2 regions of the Bradyrhizobium huanghuaihaiense genome follow, and region 2 is predicted to be linked to the other one. Evidence: predicted binding sites of a transcription regulator. Region 2 holds the regulator's gene; the other holds the start of a gene.
What was found. Region 2 encodes HrcA, which represses chaperone genes, less so after heat shock. Its sites were predicted from a motif close to GTTAGCACTCNCNNNNNGNGAGTGCTAAC; they were not measured.
Positions count from the first base shown of each region.

Region 1: the regulator HrcA is predicted to act here: its motif matches at 1,720-1,748, upstream of N2603_RS17065 (co-chaperone GroES).

Region 1 is NZ_CP104172.1:3,605,540-3,609,750, reverse strand. It holds gene N2603_RS17075 (tetratricopeptide repeat protein) at 1-898, shown strand, start outside; gene N2603_RS17070 (usg protein) at 1,105-1,392, opposite strand; gene N2603_RS17065 (co-chaperone GroES) at 1,791-2,105, shown strand; gene groL (chaperonin GroEL) at 2,152-3,792, shown strand; gene N2603_RS17055 (GIY-YIG nuclease family protein) at 3,931-4,211, opposite strand, start outside.
Region 2 is NZ_CP104172.1:175,804-180,014, reverse strand. It holds gene rdgB (RdgB/HAM1 family non-canonical purine NTP pyrophosphatase) at 1-299, opposite strand, end outside; gene rph (ribonuclease PH) at 311-1,024, opposite strand; gene hrcA (heat-inducible transcriptional repressor HrcA) at 1,206-2,294, shown strand; gene grpE (nucleotide exchange factor GrpE) at 2,391-3,008, shown strand; gene pncA (bifunctional nicotinamidase/pyrazinamidase) at 3,128-3,850, opposite strand; gene N2603_RS00795 (hypothetical protein) at 4,114-4,211, opposite strand, start outside.

The DNA of each region.
Region 1 (4,211 bases), 3.4 Mb from region 2:
CGACGATCGCCTCGCCGATCAGATCCGCGCCGATGGCGTCGATATCCTGATCGATCTGTCCGGCCACACCAAGGGAAACCGCCTCAGCGTGTTTGCGCGCAAGCCGGCGCCGATCCAGGCCCATGGCTGGGGGCACGGCACCGGCACCGGGCTGCCGACGATCGATTATCTGTTCTCGGACCCGGTCGCGATTCCTGCCGCGGTCCGGCATCTGTTTGCGGAAACCATCGTCGACCTGCCGTGCTTCGTGACACTGGAGCCGCTGCCAATGGAGCTTGCGGGGGCGTCAACACCGGCGATCTCGAACGGCTTCATCACATTCGGTGTGTTCAACCGCATCAGCAAGATTTCGGACCAGGCCGCGCAGGCCTGGTCAAGGATTCTCGAGCGGGTGCCCGGATCACGACTGCTGATCAAGGATGTTGCGCTGGACGATCAACTGGTCCGCGACAATCTGCTGGCACGGCTTGCAGCTTGCGGCGTTCCGGCCGAACGCGTCGAACTGCTCGGCACCACCTTGCGGGTCGATCATCTGGCGGCGTTCAATCGCGTCGATATCGCTCTCGACCCGTTCCCGCAGAATGGCGGCGTCAGCACATTGGAAGCCTTGCAGATGGGCGTGCCCGTGGTGGCGAAGCTAGGGAACAGTCTGCCCAGCCGTGCCGCCGGCTCCATTCTCACCGCGCTCGGCTTGCCGGACTGGGTGACGGATAGCGAAGAGGCCTATGTCGACATCGCGGTGAGCCGTGCGGCTGAGATCGGCGATCTCGACAAGTTGCGCGGCGAACTGCCCGGACAGGTCCGGGCTGCGGCCGCCTGCAACCCGGTCGCCTACGCGCAAGCGGTGGACGAGGCCTATCGCGCGATGTGGAAGCGCTATTGCAGCAGCGGCGCCTGATCGCGTGTTCGTAGGCTTCGCGTAGCCGCGCTCCAACGTAGATATCGTAGGGTGGGCAAAGCGACTTGTCCGCCGTAGCTCGAAGAGCGAAGGCGGAAGCGTGCCGACCATTTTCAGATGTGGTCGCGGAGAGATGGTGGGCACGGCGCTAACGCGCCTTTGCCCACCCTACGAGACCGGCGCTCGCTACGAAACCGGTGCTCTGCTCAATGCAGCCGGAACACGCCGTCGACGGCGCGCAACTCGGCGGGCTTGATCAGCTTGGAATGCGCGACGGTCACCGAGAACAGCGGACCGTCGAGCTTTTCCTGCCAGAAGGCCAGGAAGTCGGTCAGCGCCGGAAATTTCGGAAACATGTCGTAGTTCTGCCAGACATAGGTCTGGAGCAGCGAGGGATGATCCGGCATCCGGTAGAGAATTTGTGCCGTCGTCAGCCCGTAGCCCAGCATCTGTTTCCGGAAGTCTTCGGAAACGCCCCCAACCCGCAATCCCATGCCAACCTCCTTTGCAGGAGCGCATTCAGGGGGTGGCTTTCCGGGTACGCGTACGAGCCACCCGATGGAGATGCGCTCACATGAGAGAAATGTGACGCAAACTGACAACCCATCTCAAGCCCAAAAGTTTAACAAGCTGTTGAAATTCAATGCGTTAGCAGCAGATGCGACTCCGTGCTAATACGGCTCCCACGGGGCCTCGAAGAGGCCTCCCAGGCTGGTTAACGATGGAAAAGAGATTCTGGCAGTCCACGCTTCCGGGTGCCGATTTTTCTGCTAGAAGCCCTTGCCCCCGCAAAATTCCTGTCCTATTTCAGCCTCGCCTGTGCTAGCACTCGCGGGCACAGACTGCTAACGCCAAAAAATTCCCATATCGTGCAACTACTTAGGAGGACTGCATGAAATTCCGTCCGCTTCACGACCGCGTCGTGGTCAAGCGCATCGACGCAGAAGAGAAGACCGCTGGCGGCATCATCATTCCCGACACTGCCAAGGAAAAGCCCTCCCAGGGTGAAGTCGTCGCCGTTGGCCCGGGTGGCCGCGACGAAGCCGGCAAGCTGATCCCGATCGACCTCAAGGTCGGCGACCGCGTGCTGTTCGGCAAGTGGTCCGGCACCGAGGTCAAGATCGACGGCGTCGATCTCTTGATCATGAAGGAAAGCGACATCATGGGCGTCCTCGACGTCCCCGCTTCCAAGAAGAAGGCGGCCTAAGAGCCCCTCTCTCCCTCCAGTCAAACATACCTAAGGAAAATTCCAGATGGCAGCCAAAGAAGTCAAATTCTCGGTTGAAGCGCGCGACAAGATGCTGCGCGGCGTCGACGTTCTCGCCAACGCGGTGAAGGTCACGCTCGGTCCGAAGGGCCGCAACGTCGTGCTCGACAAGTCGTTCGGCGCTCCCCGCATCACCAAGGACGGCGTCACCGTCGCCAAGGAGATCGAGCTCGACGACAAGTTCGAGAACATGGGCGCCCAGATGGTGCGCGAAGTCGCCTCCAAGTCCGCTGACGCGGCCGGCGACGGCACCACCACCGCCACCGTGCTCGCCCAGGCGATCGTGAAGGAAGGCGCCAAGTCGGTCGCCGCCGGCATGAACCCGATGGACCTCAAGCGCGGTATCGACCTCGCGGTCGAAGCCGTCGTTGCGGACCTGCAGAAGAACTCCAAGAAGGTCACCTCGAACGAGGAGATCGCCCAGGTCGGCACCATCTCGGCCAACGGCGACCAGGAGATCGGCAAGTTCCTCTCCGACGCCATGAAGAAGGTCGGCAACGAGGGTGTCATCACCGTCGAGGAAGCCAAGTCGCTCGAGACCGAACTCGACGTCGTCGAGGGCATGCAGTTCGACCGCGGCTACATCTCGCCCTACTTCGTCACCAACGCCGACAAGATGCGCGTTGAGATGGACGACGCCTACATCCTCATCAACGAGAAGAAGCTCTCCTCGCTGAACGAGCTGCTGCCGCTGCTCGAGGCCGTGGTGCAGACCGGCAAGCCGCTGGTCATCGTCGCCGAGGACGTCGAGGGTGAAGCGCTCGCGACCCTGGTCGTGAACCGCCTGCGCGGCGGCCTGAAGGTCGCGGCCGTCAAGGCTCCGGGCTTCGGCGATCGCCGCAAGGCCATGCTGCAGGACATCGCGATCCTGACCGGCGGCCAGGCGATCTCGGAAGATCTCGGCATCAAGCTCGAGAACGTCACGCTCAACATGCTCGGTCGCGCCAAGAAGGTGATGATCGACAAGGAGAACACCACGATCGTCAACGGCGCCGGCAAGAAGGCCGACATCGAGGCGCGCGTGGCCCAGATCAAGGCGCAGATCGAGGAGACCACCTCGGACTACGACCGTGAGAAGCTCCAGGAGCGTCTCGCCAAGCTCGCGGGCGGCGTCGCGGTGATCCGCGTCGGCGGCGCGACCGAGGTCGAGGTGAAGGAGCGCAAGGATCGCGTTGATGACGCGATGCATGCGACCCGCGCGGCTGTCGAGGAGGGCATCGTCCCGGGCGGCGGCGTCGCCCTGCTCCGTGCCTCCGAGCAGCTCAAGGGCCTGCGCACCAAGAACGACGACCAGAAGACCGGCGTCGAGATCGTGCGCAAGGCGCTGTCGGCTCCCGCTCGCCAGATCGCGATCAACGCCGGTGAAGACGGCTCGGTGATCGTCGGCAAGATCCTGGAGAACAAGGCCTACAATTACGGCTTCGACTCCCAGACCGGCGAATATGCCGACCTCGTCAAGAAGGGCATCATCGACCCGACCAAGGTGGTCCGCACCGCGATCCAGAACGCTGCCTCGGTTGCCGCGCTCCTGATCACCACGGAAGCCATGGTCGCCGAGCTGCCCAAGAAGGGCGGCGCCGGTCCGGCGATGCCTCCGGGCGGCGGCATGGGCGGCATGGACTTCTGATCCAGCCCTTTCAGGCAAGATACGAAATGCGAAACCCCGGCAGCGATGCCGGGGTTTTTGTTTGTATTGACTTCTCTCCACCCGTCATTCCGGGGCGCGCCCTCTTGGGCGCGAGCCCGGAATCCATAACCACGAACCTCAGTTGGTTATCCCCGGATAGAGATCATCCCAATTGGGATTCTGCTCCTCGATGAGACGTGTCTTCCAATCCCGCCGCCACTTCTTGAGCTCTTTCTCGCGGGCGATGGCGACTGCTGCATCATCGTAGATTTCGAACAGGACTAGCTTGTTGACGCCGTAACGTGTCGTGAAGCCAGGAACAGCTTTCGTTCTGTGCTCATACACCCGGCGCACGAGATCATTTGTCACGCCGATATAGAGCGTGCCGTGCTTCTTACTCGCGAGGATGTAGACATAGT
Region 2 (4,211 bases):
AAATCCTTGGTCGGACCGGCCCAGCGCGCGCTGTAGATTCCGGGTGCGCCGTCGAGCGCTTCGACGACGATACCGGAATCGTCGGCGAAAGACGGAAGCTTGGTCGCGCGCGCGGCCGCGATCGCCTTGATCGTGGCATTGCTGCGGAAGTCGTTGCCGGTCTCCTCGGGCTCGTCCAGGCCGAGCTCACCGGCCGACACCGCCTCGATCCCGTACGGCGCAAGCAGCTCCTTCATCTCGGCGAGCTTGCCGGGATTGTGGGTGGCGATGACGAGCTTTCCGGTGATTCGGCGGTGCATGGGCCTATTGACTACGCGACAGCCAGTTTCTGCAAGTCCACGAGACGCGCGACGCCCTTGCGCGCCAGCGCCATCAGCGCCAGGAACTCGGCTTCCGTGAACGGCTCGCGTTCGGCGGTGCCCTGCACCTCGATGATGCGGCCATCGCCGGTCATGACGAAATTGGCGTCGGTCTGGGCTTCCGAATCCTCGGCATAGTCGAGGTCGAGCACCGGCGTGCCGTTGTAGATGCCGCAGGAGATCGCGGCGACGTTGTCGCGCATCACGTTGGCCTTGATCATGTTGCGCGCCTTCATCCAGCTGATGCAGTCGGCGAGCGCGACCCAGGCGCCGGTGATCGAGGCCGTGCGCGTGCCGCCGTCGGCCTGGAGCACGTCGCAATCGACCGTGATCTGGCGCTCGCCGAGCGCTTCGAGGTCGACGATGGTGCGAAGCGAGCGCCCGATCAGGCGCTGGATCTCGACCGTGCGGCCGCTCTGCTTGCCGGCCGAGGCCTCGCGGCGGGTGCGTTCGGAGGTCGCGCGCGGCAGCATGCCGTATTCGGCGGTGACCCAGCCGCGGCCCTGGCCCTTCAGCCACGGCGGCAGGCGGTCTTCCAGCGTAGCGGTGACCAGCACATGGGTGTCGCCGAATTTCACCAGGCACGAGCCTTCCGCATATTTGACCACGCCGCGCTCCAGCGTCACGGGGCGCAATTCGTCGGGCGCACGGCGGCTTGGCCGCATGGGAAATCCTCCAAAACTCTCGGAAAAGGGCTGTTCGCGGTGCTTGTAGGGGGGGTGAGGGTATGCGGCAAGGGGGAAGATCGGCGCTTATACGCCCCCGGTTTTCCACCCCGCAAACGCCACGCTTGTCAGAACCGTCCCGGATGGACAAATTATGAGCATCTGAGAGGAGTTACCGTCTGTGGCCCATCACGATCCGATCCATCTGATCGCGCCGCGCGCAGGCCTCGCCCAACTCAACGAGCGTTCCCGCGACATCTTTCGTCAAATTGTCGAAAGCTATCTCGCGACCGGCGAGCCGGTCGGCTCGCGCAACATTTCCCGCCTGATCGCCATGCCGCTGTCGCCGGCCTCGGTCCGCAACGTCATGGCGGACCTGGAACAGCTCGGCCTGATCTATGCCCCGCACACCTCGGCGGGCCGGTTGCCGACGGAACTCGGGCTGCGCTTCTTCGTCGACGCCCTGATGCAGGTCGGCGATCTCACCGAGGCCGAACGGCAGTCGATCCAGAGCCAGCTTGCCACGGTCGGCCAGGCCCAGTCGGTCGAGGCGGCGCTGGACCAGGCGCTGACGCGGCTGTCGGGCCTGACCCGCGCCGCGGCGGTGGTTTTGACGCCGAAATCCAATGCCCGGCTCAAGCACATCGAATTCGTCCGCCTGGAACCGGAAAAAGCGCTGGTGATCCTGGTCGGCGAGGACGGCCAGGTCGAAAACCGCGTGCTGACGCTGCCGCCGGGAGTTCCATCGTCCGCGATCACCGAAGCCGGCAATTTCCTCAATGCCCGGATTCGCGGCCGAACCCTGGCCGAGGCGCGGCTCGAGCTCGAAACCGCGCTCGGACAAGCCCGCGCCGAGCTCGATCAGCTGACACAGAAAGTGATCTCGGCCGGTATCGCCAGCTGGTCGGGCGGCGAGAGCGAGGACCGCCAGCTCATCGTCCGCGGCCACGCCAATCTGCTGGAAGATCTGCACGCGCTGGAGGATCTGGAGCGGGTGCGCCTGTTGTTCGACGATCTCGAGACCAAGCGCGGCGTGATCGACCTGCTCGGCCGCGCCGAGACCGCCGAAGGCGTGCGCATCTTCATCGGTTCGGAGAACAAGCTGTTTTCCCTGTCGGGCTCCTCCACCATCATCTCGCCGTATCGGGATGCCGCCGGCCACATCGTCGGTGTTTTGGGCGTGATCGGGCCGACGCGGCTGAATTACGCCCGCGTGATCCCGACCGTGGACTATGCCGCCCGCATCGTCAGCCGGCTTCTGGGGGGCTGACCGGCATTTGCGCCGATCACGGGCGCTTGATTTTCGCGCGCTTAGGCACGATATCCGGGCCAACAATCCCTGGAAACGAGTTCGAGATTAGAGCCGATGACCGAGCAAGACCGGCAACCCGAAGACACGACTGCAGCGACCGGCGAGCCCGTGGTGTCAAAACCCTACATCATGCCCGACGATCCCGAGCCCGGCTCGGTCGAAATGTTGCAGAAGGAAGCCGCCGAGGCGCGTGACCGCATGCTGCGGACGCTGGCCGAGATGGAGAATTTGCGCAAGCGCACCACCAAGGAGGTCGCTGACGCCCGCCTCTACGGCATCACCGGTTTTGCCCGCGACGTGCTCGACATCGCCGACAATCTCCAGCGCGCGCTCGATGCCGTTCCGGCCGAGGCCCGTGCCACCGCCGATCCCGGCCTGATCTCGCTGATCGAGGGCGTCGAGCTCACCGAGCGCTCGCTGCTCAACGCGCTGGAAAAGCACGGCGTGAAGAAGCTCGATCCGCTGGGCCAGAAGTTCGACCCGAACTTCCACCAGGCGATGTACGAGGTGCCTGATGCGTCGGTGCCGTCGGGCACCGTGGTGCAGATCATGCAGGCCGGCTACACCATCGGCGACCGCGTGCTGCGCCCGGCCCTCGTCGGTGTCGCCAAGGGCGGCGCGAAGGCCGCGCCTGCGGCGAACAACAACGAGTCGAGCGGCGCGACGAACTGAGTGTTGACGTCATTCCGGGGCGGCTCGCAGAGCCGAACCCGGAATCTCGAGGTTCTCAGGTGCGCAATTGCGCACCGGAGTTCGATGCTGCGCATCGCCCCGGAATGACTGATTGGCACCTACGCGCTCACCGCAATATCGCTCGACTGAATCCGCTTCACGCCGGCCTTGGCCATGTCGGCCCAGGCCTTTGCCAGCGAGCCCTGGGTGTCGATGCCGCGGCAGGCGTCTTCCACCACATAGACCTCGAAGCCGGCCTTGCGCGCGTCCAGCGCGGTCCAGGCGACGCAGAAATCCGTCGCAAGGCCAGCGACGAAGACGCGCTTGATCTTGCGGCCCTTCAGGTAGCCGGCGAGACCCGTCGAGGTCTTGCCGTCGGCTTCGAGGAAGGCCGAGTAGCTGTCGACGTCCTTGTGAAAGCCCTTGCGGATGATGAGCTCGGCGTGCGGGATCGACAGGTCCTTCGATAGCGCCGCACCATCGGTGCCCTGCACGCAATGGTCCGGCCACAGCACCTGCTTGCCGTAAGGAAGATCGATGGTCTCGAACGGCTTCTTGCCGGAGTGGACTGACGCAAACGACACGTGGCCGGGCGTGTGCCAGTCCTGCGTCATCACCACGTTCGAAAATGCTTTTGCGATTCTGTTGATGACGGGCACCACCTGCTCGCCTTCCTTCACCGCGAGACTGCCGCCGGGGAGGAAGCAGTTCTGCACGTCGATCACGAGCAGCGCGGACGCATCGTCCGGCTTGATCGATGCCGCTGCAGGCAGCGCGGTTGGCGCGAGGGTTGCCAGCGCCGTCGTTCCAAGCGCCGCGAGGATTTGTCGCCGATCCAGCATCGTTCGTCTCCCTCCAGGATGATCCAACGGGAGGGAAGCCTAGTTCCGTTCGTATACGAACAGAAGCCCGAAAATGCAGCCGGTATTGGTGAGGGGTTGGGCTGCCAGCCAACGCGTCGTCGTCCCGGCGAAGGCCGGGACCCATACGCCGCAACAATAGTTTTGCGAAGACTCGGAGTTACCAGCTCGCCCTGCAACTACTCCCGGTGGTTATGGGTCCCGGCCTTCGCCGGGACGACACCGGGGTTGTTGGACGAGCGTGCCTACCCCTTCGGCTGAATCCCGTCGCGCACGGCGCGGAAGCGGGTGAAGGCGGCTTGCCACTGGTCGCGCGGGGCGCTGGCGATGATGCGCAGCGAGG